DNA from 4 places in the Chryseobacterium sp. CS3K3.1 genome. Region 4 is predicted to be linked to each of the others. Evidence: riboswitches for the same ligand, from Rfam matches in the RefSeq annotation. Region 4 holds a riboswitch; each other region holds the start of a gene.

Region 1 (3,147 bases), on a different contig from region 4:
ATTTATAAAAAACATGAAGAAGATTATAGTGATAGTAAGTTTGATCCTGTTTAATCAGTATCAGGCGAAAACGATTAGAGACAGTGCGTATATTGCTCCCGAAACCTTTAGCAGATTCGATTTTGATGATGATTGTGATGCCTGTGGTTGTGCAGCAGGAAACGGATCTTCCGGTTTTGAATCTTTACTGAATCCGCAGTTTATCGGGATCAAATACTTTGCGCAGCATTATAAAGCGAAAGAGAACTTATTTGTAAAAGATCTTACCCAGGATCAGTATTTCAATACGCTGCAACTTTGGGGGAAAGTTCCACTGACTAAAAAACTGAGTGTTTATGCGAGCCTTCCATTCCATTTTCATGAAAAGAAAACCATGCAGGGAGATATCAGAATCAATGGAATAGGAGATTTAAACCTGATGGGAATTTACCAGCTGATGAGCTCTAAAGATAATTTCCATCATCTGAGCGGAGGTTTGGGTGTGAAAATTCCTCTCGGGAAGTTTGATGAAAAAGGGGCATCCGGTGTCAACCCAAGCTTTCAGCTGGGAACTGGCAGCTGGGATTATCAGGCGGCTTTGAATTATAAGTTTCAGAAAAATAAAGTAGCCGTACTGGTGAATACAGATTACACCATTAAAACAGAGAACAGGAAAAATTACCGTTTTGGAAACCAATGGAATTATGCAGCAACAGGTTTTTATCAGGTTGCAGGAAATGAAAAATCTATATTCTCTGTAAAAACTGGAGTTCAGGGAGAAGTTTATGCTCAGAATAAACAGTTTGATGAAGCATTGCCGAACACTGCAGGAAGTGCCTTGTATGGAAAATTAGGTTTTGAAGCCTCTTATAAAAAGCTGAGCCTGGGAAGTGAAGTCATGCTTCCCATGTACACGCGCCTGGCGGGAGGAGATATTGAAGCTCAATCAAGATTCAGTATTTTTCTGAATATTGGAATTTAAAAGGAAACCCTTGTTGAAATCATGTTAAAGCTCCTTCGGGAGCTTTAATTGTTTATAAATCATGATTTTAGTTGGGGATTAGGAATAATTATTTATCTTTGCCGGAATTTGGTGAGCCGTAAAAAGCTCTTAAAAGGGAATCCGGTGAAAATCCGGAACAGACCCGCTGCTGTAAGCTCCGCACCAAAGTTTTTGAAGAATATATCCACTGTTTTTTTAATGGGAAGGATTTCAAAAATGGAGTAAGTCAGAAGACCTGCCAGACAATAATCGTTTGACGCTTTCGTGGAATAAAGCTTAGGACATCAATGATTGTGTGCAGTGACAGCTGTGCTTTGTCGTTGTATTCTTATACCCATTAGCGTCTTCATTACCCTAAATGAGCTAATGGCGGCAAAACTAACTACTTCTGCAATTCAAAAAGCTGTTTTCACAATATTGGTGATCACATCTCAACTTTTGTTTTCCCAAACCAAGAAAAAAGATAGTCTTCAGGAAGAGACGATTAAAGGGATCAATCTTTACAAAAAGAATTTTAAAGAAATTATTCCTGCACAAATCCTGCAGGGTGAGCAGCTGGAGAGGCTTAACAGTCATTCTGTCGCAGATGCGTTGCGGTATTTTTCAGGAGTTCAGATTAAAGATTATGGAGGATTGGGTGGTTTGAAAACCATCAACATCCGAAGTATGGGAAGCCAGCATGTAGGTGTGTTTTATGATGGAATTCAATTAGGAAATGCCCAAAACGGGCTGGTGGATCTTGGACGATATTCTTTAGACGATCTGGAAGAAATATCATTGTACAACGGACAGAAAAGTGAGATTTTTCAACCTGCAAAAGACTTCGGTTCTTCAGGATCTATTTATTTACAGCCTAAAACACCCGTATTTAAAGGAAATAGAAAAACCAATTTGGTGATAAGGGCAAAAAGTGCATCTATTGATCTCTTTAATCCTTCATTCCGATTGGAACAGAAGATATCAGACAGAGTTTCTGCCAGCTTCAGCGGAGAATTTATGCAGAGTGACGGAATTTACAGGTTCCGGTACGCGAAGAAATATCCTGATGGGCAGCAGGCGTACGATACCATCGCTAAAAGACAGGACTCAGATATCAAAGCAAAACGGTTTGAAACTTCTCTCAACGGAACTTTAAATAACGGAAGCTGGAATATCAGAGGGTATGGTTATATTTCAGATCGTGGAATGCCGGCTCCCATTGTGAATGGCCGTTTTGGTGGAAGAGGAGCCAGACTTTCAGATGAAAATTATTTCGTACAGGCCAATCTGAGAAAAAAACTGTTCCCGAAATTTGAAACACAGCTGAAAGCAAAATTTGCCTACGATTATACCCATTTTATGGATACGGTTCGTTCGCAGTCTATTATTTATACTGATAATACTTATATCCAGCAGGAGCTTTATCTTTCCTCATCCAATATTTACTCAATCACTCCCAATTGGGATGTCAGTCTGAGTGGAGATTTTCAGTACAATAATCTGGATGCCAATCTGGATAATTTTTCTTATCCTATCCGTTACACTACCTTGGTAGCATTGGCAACGACCTATCAGTGGAACAGATTCAAAATTTTGGGAAGCCTTTTAGGAACTTTTACTTTTGAAGAAGTAAGAAAAAACAAAAGACCGGGAGATGCCAGAGAGTGGACGCCTGCTGTTTTTATGAGCTATCAGCCGGAAAAAATTCCAGAGCTTACTCTAAGGGCTTTCTATAAAAGAATTTTCAGACTTCCAACCTTTAATGATCTGTATTATACCAATATCGGAAATACTTACCTGAAACCTGAATTTACCCATCAGTATGATGTAGGATTTACCTATCAGAAGAATTATACCAACCGTCTCTTTAAGACCTTTTATGCTAAAGTAGATGGTTACTACAACAAAGTACAGGATAAAATTGTAGCGGCCCCTAACGGAAGCATGTTCCGCTGGCTGATGATGAACCTGGGAATGGTTGAAATCATTGGTGCAGATGTGAATGTGCAGACAGAACTTCAATTGGGAAAAGTTACTCTTAGACCGTTGCTGTCCTACACTTATCAAAGTGCAAGAGACATGAGTGATCCTGAAGATACTTTTTACCGCAATCAGATTCCTTATACACCATGGCACAGTGGATCTTTCAGTCTGATGGCGGATTATAAAGACTGGAGTTTCAATTA
Region 2 (3,147 bases), on a different contig from region 4:
CCGCTTGCTGAAATTCTGAAAGCTTCTACGGCCCATTTCAAATAGTTCTGCCAGTCTGCTTTTCTTAATGGAAGACCTTCTCTTATGGCAGGCTCATCAATCTGAATAATTCTGATTCCTGCTTTTTCCAGGTCCACCACTTCATCACGAATTGCCAAGGCAATCTGCTTACAAGTTTCTGAACGAGGCTGATCATCACGTACAAAAGACCACTGTAAAATGGTAACCGGACCTGTTAACATTCCTTTTACCCATTTTTCAGTCTGAGATTGGGCATATTGAGACCAGTACACCGTCATCGGAGTTGGGCGGGAAACGTCACCGAAGATCACAGGTGGTTTTACACAACGGCTTCCGTAGCTTTGTACCCAACCGTTTTGGGTGAATACAAATCCTTCCAGCTGTTCTCCGAAGTATTCCACCATATCGTTACGCTCAAATTCTCCGTGAACCAATACATCAATTCCGATGTCTTCCTGCCAGCGGATTGTTCTTTGCGTTTCCTCTTTCAGTAAAATATCATATTGTTCTGCTGTCAGTTCTCCTTTTTTGAATTTGGCTCTCCAGCTTCTCACTTCTGCGGTTTGCGGGAATGATCCGATCGTAGTGGTGGGGAACAAAGGAAGCTGCAATACTTCCTGTTGCTCTTTTTTACGGATTTTGAAGGTGTTTGTTCTCTGAGCATCTTTTTCTGTAACAGCATTGGCTCTTTGTTTTACCTGATCATTATGGATAAGAGAAGAAGTTCTTCTACTCTCAATTGCTTTTTTATTTTCTTCAAATGCTTCAAAAATCTGTTCATTTTCCGTTCCGGAAGCCAGTTCTTTAAGAGTTACTACTTCTTTTACTTTTTGTTTAGCAAAAGCCAGCCAGTTCTTAATTTCCGGGTTAAGATTGGTTTCAAAATCCAGGTCACAGGGTGAATGAAGCAATGAGCATGATGGTGCAATGAAAATTCTTTCAGATCCTAATTTTTCAACCGCTTTACTGATGAAAGACAACGACTTTTCATAATCATTTTTCCAGATATTTCTACCGTCAACCAGTCCTAATGAAAGGTTTAAACTGTCCGGAATAACATTCAGAATATCATCCAGCTGCTCAGGATTTCTAACCAGATCAACATGCAATGTATTGACAGGAAGTGAAACGGCAAGTGAAGTATTGTCTTTTAATCCGTCAAAATAGGAAGCCACAATAAATTTCAGTTTCGGGAAACGTTTTCTGATTTCGGCATACACATAACGGTAAGTTTCTTTGGCTTTCTCTGTTAAATCCAATGCCAGGAAAGGTTCATCAAACTGAATCCATTCTGCACCCTGCTCCTGAAGTTTGGTTAAAATCTCTATATAAACAGGAAGAAGATTTCCGGCCAGATCCAGTTTATCAAACCCTTCTTCTTTTTCTTTTCCTAATAACAGATAAGAAACCAGCCCGATAATAACCGGTTTCGCATTGATTCCAGCTTGTTTTGCTCCTGCAAATTCATTGAAAATTTTGTCTGAGCTCAGCTTAAACTGTTGATTTTTATAAAATTCCGGAACGATGTAATGATAGTTGGTATCGAACCATTTGGTCATTTCCATGGCAGTGATATCCAAGCCGTCCTTCTGATAGCCTCTTGCCATCGCAAAATAAAGATCCAGCTCAGTATTGTTTTTTTTAAGCACCACTTCATGGTACCGTGTTGGAATGGCACCTACGACAAGACTCATATCCAATACCTGATCATAATATGAAAAATCATTACATGGGATAAGATCTATTCCTGCTTCTTTCTGAATATTCCAGTTTTGACTGCAGAGAGTTCTTCCGGTATTCAGAAGTTCTTCCAAAAGGATTTTACCTGACCAGTACTGCTCGCAGGCTTTTTTGAGTTCTCTTTTGCTACCAATACGCGGATAGCCAAGAATGTGAGTTTGCATTTTTTTAAACTTTTTAATTAAACTTATTGGGAAGTCCTTTACAATGCTTCGTTATGTTTTGCGGAAAAAGTTTCAGGAAAATAGTGACATAGCAGACAGCGTAATTTCCTTTAAAAAAGAAAATACCCGAATCCGATATATCATCTGTATGACCCAAAGCTTCAGCCCGCGAAAGCATTGTCAATTCAGTAAAGGCAGGTCTCCTGACTTGTAACAGTTTCCGTCATCCTTCCCGCTTTTGGCAGTGGATCTGCAAGGACAGAAACTTTTGGTGGGTTACTTACAGTTGCGCGACAGTTCGTGATTTGCACACGATTCCCTATTAATCTACCTTAAGTAAAACCTTTCCTGTTTGATGAAGTATCTGTAAAGAACTGTACTTTTACCTTTAACAAAGGTTATCAGTAAAAGTTTTTAATTTTGTGTAAAATTAGTAATACAGAATAAAACCACAACTGGAAACAAATAATTAAGCAAATTAAACTTCAGGAATTAAAAATAAAAGCATATAATTCTTTATATTTGACTGTTTTAATCATTTAAAAGAATAATATTCTGTGGAACAACTCGATGATAAGGATGTACAGCTGCTCAGGCTCCTCCAGAAAAACGCTAAACTTACCGTTAAAGAGCTCGCTAAAGAAGTGAACCTTTCTACTTCACCGGTTTTCGAAAGGGTCAAAAGGCTTGAACAGGAAGGTTTTGTTAAAAGATATGCGGCAGTTCTTGATGCTGAAAAACTGAACCGTGGATTTACGGTGTTCTGCCAGATCAAACTTAAAATCCACGACCGGTCCGTGGGGTATGATTTTGTAAAAGAAATTTTAGAAATTGAAGAAGTTGCGGAATGTTACAATATTTCCGGAGATTTTGATTTCCTTCTGAAAGTGCAGGTGCGGGATATGAAACATTATCAGGATTTTGTATTCAATAAGCTTGGATCTGTGGATTCCATAGGGAGTACCCACAGTACGTTTGTGATGGCTGAGGTAAAGAATAACCATGGGCTGACGATATAGATTTCTTTTAAAGTTAACGCCGTCTGAGGATAAAAAAATCCGTCAATAATGACGGATAGTATAATTATTTTGTTTTTTAGTACTTAATTGGCAGCCGGATCCGTAAGTTCTGTTGTTAAACCTATTGATTTTAACAGGTTCTTACTGTCGAAAAGCAATGTTGTATAATGTTTCCCTTTTTTAAAAACCAGTTTTGACCCTCC
Region 3 (3,147 bases), 180 kb from region 4:
TTCCTGAAATTTGGTTTTGCAGAAGCACAGCTTACTGTAATAGGCCTGGGAAATTATAATGTAGGCGCAGTATCGGATAATGGAGTCGTAAGCCTGCACACCAGTGCAGGAAGTATATATAAATGGAATGCTGCAGGAGGACTTGTACAGATAGGTTCTATAACAAACGGGTATCCGGCTGCAGGCAGAACCATTGTTTCGAATGACGGGACCAAAATATCATCCTCCGTTACCAATGCCGCAACAGGATTCAATGAAATATCTACTTATGATGTTGCTACGGCCACATGGGTAAACAGAGGCGGGCTTGTACCTACAGGATGGGATGGCAGCGTAAGCTCTACCTGGGGAATGTCAACCGATGGAAATACTATTGTAGGCCTGGGATTCCTTACTGCTGCGAACGCACATGCTGTGAAATGGGACGAAGTAAACGGCGTCGTAGATCTGGGAAGTATAGTTCCCGGACGCAGCTCCAGAGCAAATGCAATCAATGCAGCAGGAACAGTGATTGTAGGCTGGCAGGATGAATCAACCGGAACGAGAAGCGGAGCAAAATGGCAGGATGGAGTGGAAAGTTTTATTACAGATAATAATGGGAATCATGTAGGAGAAGCAGGAGGAATTTCTGCAGACGGAAATACAATAATAGGTTCGGCAAATCCTAATCCTTATGTCTGGAATGCTGTGAGCGGACTTACTTATATAACGCATCCTAATGCTTCTTTCAGCTTCAAAGGAGGTGCCACCGGGATTTCTGCTGATGGGAAAAAAGTGATCGGGTATTACAGAGCATTTGGGGCTCCTCCCATGTCAGGAGAAGGCTTTATCTGGACCTCTGCCGCCGGAAGGATAAACCTGAATGATTATGCGGCTTCTTTAGGAATTGCCACTAATGGAGTAACAATGGGACTTCCTCTTGCGATTTCACAGGACGGAAAGAAAATTGCCGGGTCAGGGACGAATGCTTCAGGGCAGATGATTGCTTTTTACCTCGATACTTCTGAATTTTTATCGGTGAGTGATGCTGTGAAAGAGAAAAACAATGCAGGTATCTATCCTAATCCAGTGGCTGACATCCTGTATTTTAAAGGGAAAGGAAAAATAGAGAAAGCAGAAATTTATAATATGGTTGGACAAAAGGTAAAATCATTGGATACTGTAGAAGGACAGATTGATGTTTCATCCCTGTCAAAAGGAGATTATATTTTACAATATTCAGTAAAAGGAGTACAACAGGAGCCTTATAAATTTATTAAAAAGTAACATATATAAATAGTAAAGTAGTGGGATGAATGGCTGTTTTCAGTATTGAAAGCGGCCGTTCTTTTTTGTGTATATAACAAAAGGATAGCATGTTTTGTATAGAAAAGTCTGATTTTTGGCGAATACATATAAAAAACTATCTTTGCAAAAATTTTGGTTTCCAGTATTTTGGAATGAAAAGGGAATCGGGTGTAACTCCCGGACTGTCCCCGCAACTGTAAATCGCAACACAAGTTTCTGCAAAACGCCACTGTGTAAAAACGGGAAGGAGCAGAATGCGAAAGTCAGGAGACCTGCCAGGATTATAATTAAAAAACATATTGCTTTCGGAGGAAAAGTAAAAAAGTATGGATATAAAAAGATCTTTAGTACTGCTTTTTTCATCTTATGGGTGTTTTCTTTTTGGACAAGAGAAAACGATTGACACTATTTATGTCTTCGACAACCAGATGAACAGGGTGAAACTTTTTCATCCCGTAAAAACAATTACAGCAGAAGATGCTGAAAAAAATTCCAGTAATCTTTCGGAGCTTCTGAGGTTTCAGTCGCAGGTTTTTATTAAAGAAAATGGCCGTGGAGCTGTGTCTTCACCTTCTTTCAGAGGAACTACCGCCCAGCAGACTGCATTCGTGTGGAACGGAATTAATATCAATTCTAATTTTTTAGGGCAGGGAGATATCAATAATATTGCTTTGTTCGGCTATGATCAGATCGGTATCAAAGCGGGTGGAGGAAGCGTGGTGTACGGAAGTGGTGCCATCGGGGGAAGTATTCACCTGAATAACACCCTTGATTTTAATAAAGGTTTCCATGGTTCTTTATTTTCTGAAGTGGCTTCCTTTAATACCTATAATAATTTTGTGAAAGGGTCTTACAGCAATGATAAGTTCAGTTTTAAAGCCTCCGGAAATTATTCCGTAAGTGAAAATGATTATAAGGTAAGCGATCTGAATTATATCAACAGAAACGGGAATTATTACAATACGACATTCAATGTAGGAGCATCCTATAAAATTACAAACGATCATAAGGTTTCGTGGCAAAGCCAGTTTTTTGATTCTTCACAGCATTATCCCGTGTATGAGGAAACGGGAACAAAAACAAAATATACAACTCAAAGTGTAAGAAGTCTTCTTTCTTGGGACTGGAACAAAGCGAAGTTCAGCAATTCCCTTAAAACAGCCTACACGGAAGAGAATTTTCAGTATTTCGGTTCGTTAAACCAGCCTAAATCCAGTGGAGGAACCGGGAAAAATTATATCTTTAAAAATGATTTTAATTATTTCCTGAACTCAAAATGGAATTTTAATATCATCGGAGAATTTCAGATTAATAAAGGAGAAGGGTACGAGAGCGGAATATCCAATGTCAGCAGGAATATAGGTTCTGTTTCGGGATTATTGCGGTATTTTGCAACAAAAGACCTGCGTTTTGAAGGAGGATTCAAAAAAGATTTTGTAGAAGATGTAAAGTCTCCCTTTATGTATTCATTCTCCGGAAAATGGAACGCCGCAAAATGGTATGATCTGAGTATTAACGTATCCAAAAACTTCAGATATCCTTCATTTAATGATATTTATTATGAACCGGGAGGAAATAAAGATCTGAGACCGGAAACCTCTACTCAGGTGGATATGACCAATGAGTTCAAAGCGGGAGATTTCAAACTTACTCTGTCTCCCTATTATATGAACATCACAGATCTTATTGTATGGCTTCCAACGGCTATGGGATACTGGCAGGCATACAATGTCAATAAATCCGAATCTTACGGGCTGGAATCTCAGTTGTCTTTCAGCAAGCAGTGGGGAAATCATAAATTCAGAGCCAATGCAGCATATTATTATGCAAAAGCTATCGATAAAGAAACGAAGATGCAGA
Region 4 (3,147 bases):
CAGTATCAGTTTGAAATTAAAAATGTATCAAAGAACTATGATGCAGTCATTCAGACCGAAAACTGTTACGATGACCGATGTGGAGGAAAAGGAACGGTGGAACTGTTTGACCATAAAAACAGCAAAGTACAGACTTTTGTTTCTGATGATCTTGTTGTATATGCGGAACAAGGCCAAAAACCGGTTCGCGGGAAATTGATTCCGCTTTCAAAGGATCAGCGTAGTGTAATTGTAGATGATTTTAATTTTGACGGTACCGAAGATGTAGCAATAAGAAACGGAAATATGGGAAATTACAGTTCGGCTTCTTATGATGTTTATGTATTCAATGCTACAAAAATGGCATTTGTAAAAAGTGAAGAACTTACAGACCTTGGCTCAAACGGTTTTGATTTTTTTGAAACAGATGCTAAACGGAAGCGTCTTATTTCCTACGGTAAGTCCGGTTGTTGCAGGATTTTTACAACAGAATATGCCGTTATTCCGAACAAAGGACTGGATAGAGTGCTGGAAAAAGAGGAAGATATGACCAATGAGGATCAGGTAAAGGTCATAACGAAAGAAAAGATCAATAATAAATGGATTACCAGAACAAAGGTATATCCGGCAGATCAATATAACAGAAATAAAAAGTAAGATGAAAATTCAGAAAGAGATAGATTTTATTCTGGCAGTAGATGCGCTTAAAAATGTACAACGAAGAAATTATAATGCAGACGATTCCCGGAGAGAGAATACGGCTGAACATTCCTGGCAGATCATTATTCTTGCCCAGATCCTTTATCCATATGCTAAAAACCGGGCTGATATTGATTTGTTAAGGGTGATAAGAATGCTTTCCATTCATGATCTTGTGGAAATAGAAGCCGGAGACACTTTTATTTTTGATGAAAAAGCTATGGTCGGAAAGTTTGAAAGAGAGAAAGCTTCAGCCCAAAAGATCTTTGGAATTCTGGATGAGCCTTTACGTACAGAATTTTTTAACCTGTGGCTGGAGTTTGAAGAAGAGAAAACTCCGGATGCTATTTTTGCTTGTGGAATCGATAGAATTATGCCGTTTATTTTAAATTCCCATACTACAGGAAAGAGCTGGACAGAAGCCGGAGTGACGGAAAGACAGATCCGGAATATGCTTGAAAATGCAATCAGCAGAGCATCGGACGAAATGGGAGAGGCTTTTGAGCTTTTACTGAACAGAAGTCTGGAAACAGAAAAGGTATTGAAATAATGTCAATGAAAATATTTAAAGCTTCGGGCGGCCAAAGGCAGCCCGAAGCTTTATTATTTATAGTATCTGGATTGGTTTCTTGAATTCGTCGATGGCTACAAAAGTAAAATCACCTACAATAGCTTTTTCTCTTTCATAGGAGTACATCTGCTCCGTGTAAATTTCAACATTCACCTTCATACTGGTTTTTCCCACGTAGGAAACTTTCCCTATCAGTTCCACAATAGTTCCGGCAGGAATAGGTTTTTTGAAATCGATTTTATCACTGCTCACGGTTACCACTCTTTTTCTGGCAAAACGGGTTGCGGTGATAAAAGCTACTTCATCCATCAGCTGCATCGCAGTACCTCCAAAAAGGGTATCGTAATGATTGGTTGTGTTAGGGAAAACCGCTTTAAAGATTCTGGTTTCGGATGCTTCAATTCTTTCTTCTGTAGTCATATATCATTATTAATTAAAGCGAAATGAAAGGATACTAAAACAACAGAATAATGACAGGAACTTATAGAACTCCTGAAACAATCCATCAGATCAATACAACTTCAAATCGCGAAAGTTACATGTTTAAGAAAAAGGCAGGTCTCCTGACTTGTAACATCATTTATCTCCTTCCCATGCCTCGCACAGTGGATCTTTGATAAAGACTTCAGTTACTTTACAGTTGCGCGACAGTCCGTGATTTTCACACGGTTCCCTTTTAATCTGCAGTGATGCAGAACCAATTTCTGTGATGAATAAGCGTAAAACTTTTCGAATGCAAAAATAATGAATTTATTCCGGATTATGATAAATAATCTGGCTGATTACTCTTCCCTTCTTAATTGTCCAGAGTGTTGTATATCTGTTTTCTCCTGAACCATTGATCATATAAAGGAAAATATTATCATTGTCGAGAGAAGTTACCCCGATGTTCTCAAAATCCATGGTAGGCTGGAACATGTTTTTGATGGCTTCCCTTACAAAAACAGAACCTCTTCCGGGCTGCTGCACTCTGATGGATTTGATTTCGGTCATTCCTTCAGGAAGATCATTTCCAATTCCCCATGGTTTTACTTTATCAATCGTAAGAATTTTTCCATCTGCATCTTTTTCCTTTTTGCGGTATCCTGCATTAGACGGATAAATATCAATCACCACTTTGCTTCTTTGGGCAGTAGGAATCTTAGGATCAGAATTGTCTGTGAAAATAAGGGATCTTCCGTTTTTGGATCTGGATGGAGTATAGGCGGGAAGCTGGTCTACATAGGCAATACGTCCTTTATTCACCATTCCTTCTTTATCAAGAGTTTCATAACGCACAAAAGGTTTGTCGTCATCCTGTTTCTCGGGATATTTAATCCATATCCATTCCGTTTCTCCGGGAGCTGGCTTTACATAAACGAATACATCGCCTTTACGCATACGGATCTTGTCTACAATTTTTCGATAATCGTCTTTATGTACGCGTACGTTGGCATATCCTTCTTCAGCTTTTACCACTCCAAAAGGAACTTTAGTCTGCCCTTTTACAAAAGCAATAGATAAAATACTGAATGCGGATAAATAGAATGCTTTATTTATGAAAGTCATCATGAAAATTTTTTGATCCCTCAAATATATAAATTAAATGCTTTTCGGAAGATAATTATACCGTTGCAGTTCTTTTAAATCTTGTATTTGTTTCAGATAGCCTTCACACAGAAGAAATATTTGGTGTGAAATATCAAGAACTTCCTGATAATTATGATCAGAAATAATGAATCCCTTATACGCAGACTGTTCAATGATTGCAGCTTTCAATGCTGCAGAAATTTTCGGAGAAAGGCTATGGAAAGGTTCGTCCAGTAAAACAAAATCAGCTTCAGAATAAATGATCATTAAAGCTTCAATGACTCTCTGCTCACCTCTGGAAAGATTTTTAGGTTTTTCTGACAAAAAAG

What was found. A riboswitch is a leader RNA that binds a small molecule or an ion and turns the genes downstream of it on or off. The one in region 4 is predicted to bind cobalamin.
Region 1: another riboswitch for cobalamin. It lies ahead of AC5YGI_RS00185 (TonB-dependent receptor plug domain-containing protein); the one in region 4 lies ahead of AC5YGI_RS04530 (acyl-CoA thioesterase).
Region 2: another riboswitch for cobalamin. It lies ahead of metE (5-methyltetrahydropteroyltriglutamate--homocysteine S-methyltransferase); the one in region 4 lies ahead of AC5YGI_RS04530 (acyl-CoA thioesterase).
Region 3: another riboswitch for cobalamin. It lies ahead of AC5YGI_RS05255 (TonB-dependent receptor plug domain-containing protein); the one in region 4 lies ahead of AC5YGI_RS04530 (acyl-CoA thioesterase).

Annotation. Positions count from the first base shown of each region.
Region 1 is NZ_JCAKRV010000001.1:35,744-38,890, reverse strand. Features, by position in the region: gene AC5YGI_RS00195 (cytochrome-c peroxidase) at 1-1, shown strand, start outside; gene AC5YGI_RS00190 (transporter) at 14-961, shown strand; cobalamin riboswitch at 1,054-1,239, shown strand; gene AC5YGI_RS00185 (TonB-dependent receptor plug domain-containing protein) at 1,349-3,147, shown strand, end outside.
Region 2 is NZ_JCAKRV010000023.1:36,265-39,411, forward strand. Features, by position in the region: gene metE (5-methyltetrahydropteroyltriglutamate--homocysteine S-methyltransferase) at 1-1,925, opposite strand, end outside; cobalamin riboswitch at 2,102-2,287, opposite strand; gene AC5YGI_RS18915 (Lrp/AsnC family transcriptional regulator) at 2,483-2,944, shown strand; gene AC5YGI_RS18920 (hypothetical protein) at 3,028-3,147, opposite strand, start outside.
Region 3 is NZ_JCAKRV010000003.1:300,254-303,400, reverse strand. Features, by position in the region: gene AC5YGI_RS05260 (T9SS type A sorting domain-containing protein) at 1-1,266, shown strand, start outside; cobalamin riboswitch at 1,404-1,581, shown strand; gene AC5YGI_RS05255 (TonB-dependent receptor plug domain-containing protein) at 1,614-3,147, shown strand, end outside.
Region 4 is NZ_JCAKRV010000003.1:122,666-125,812, reverse strand. Features, by position in the region: gene AC5YGI_RS04540 (XAC2610-related protein) at 1-636, shown strand, start outside; gene AC5YGI_RS04535 (HD domain-containing protein) at 638-1,228, shown strand; gene AC5YGI_RS04530 (acyl-CoA thioesterase) at 1,286-1,669, opposite strand; cobalamin riboswitch at 1,786-1,966, opposite strand; gene AC5YGI_RS04525 (hypothetical protein) at 2,000-2,800, opposite strand; gene AC5YGI_RS04520 (ATP-binding cassette domain-containing protein) at 2,831-3,147, opposite strand, start outside.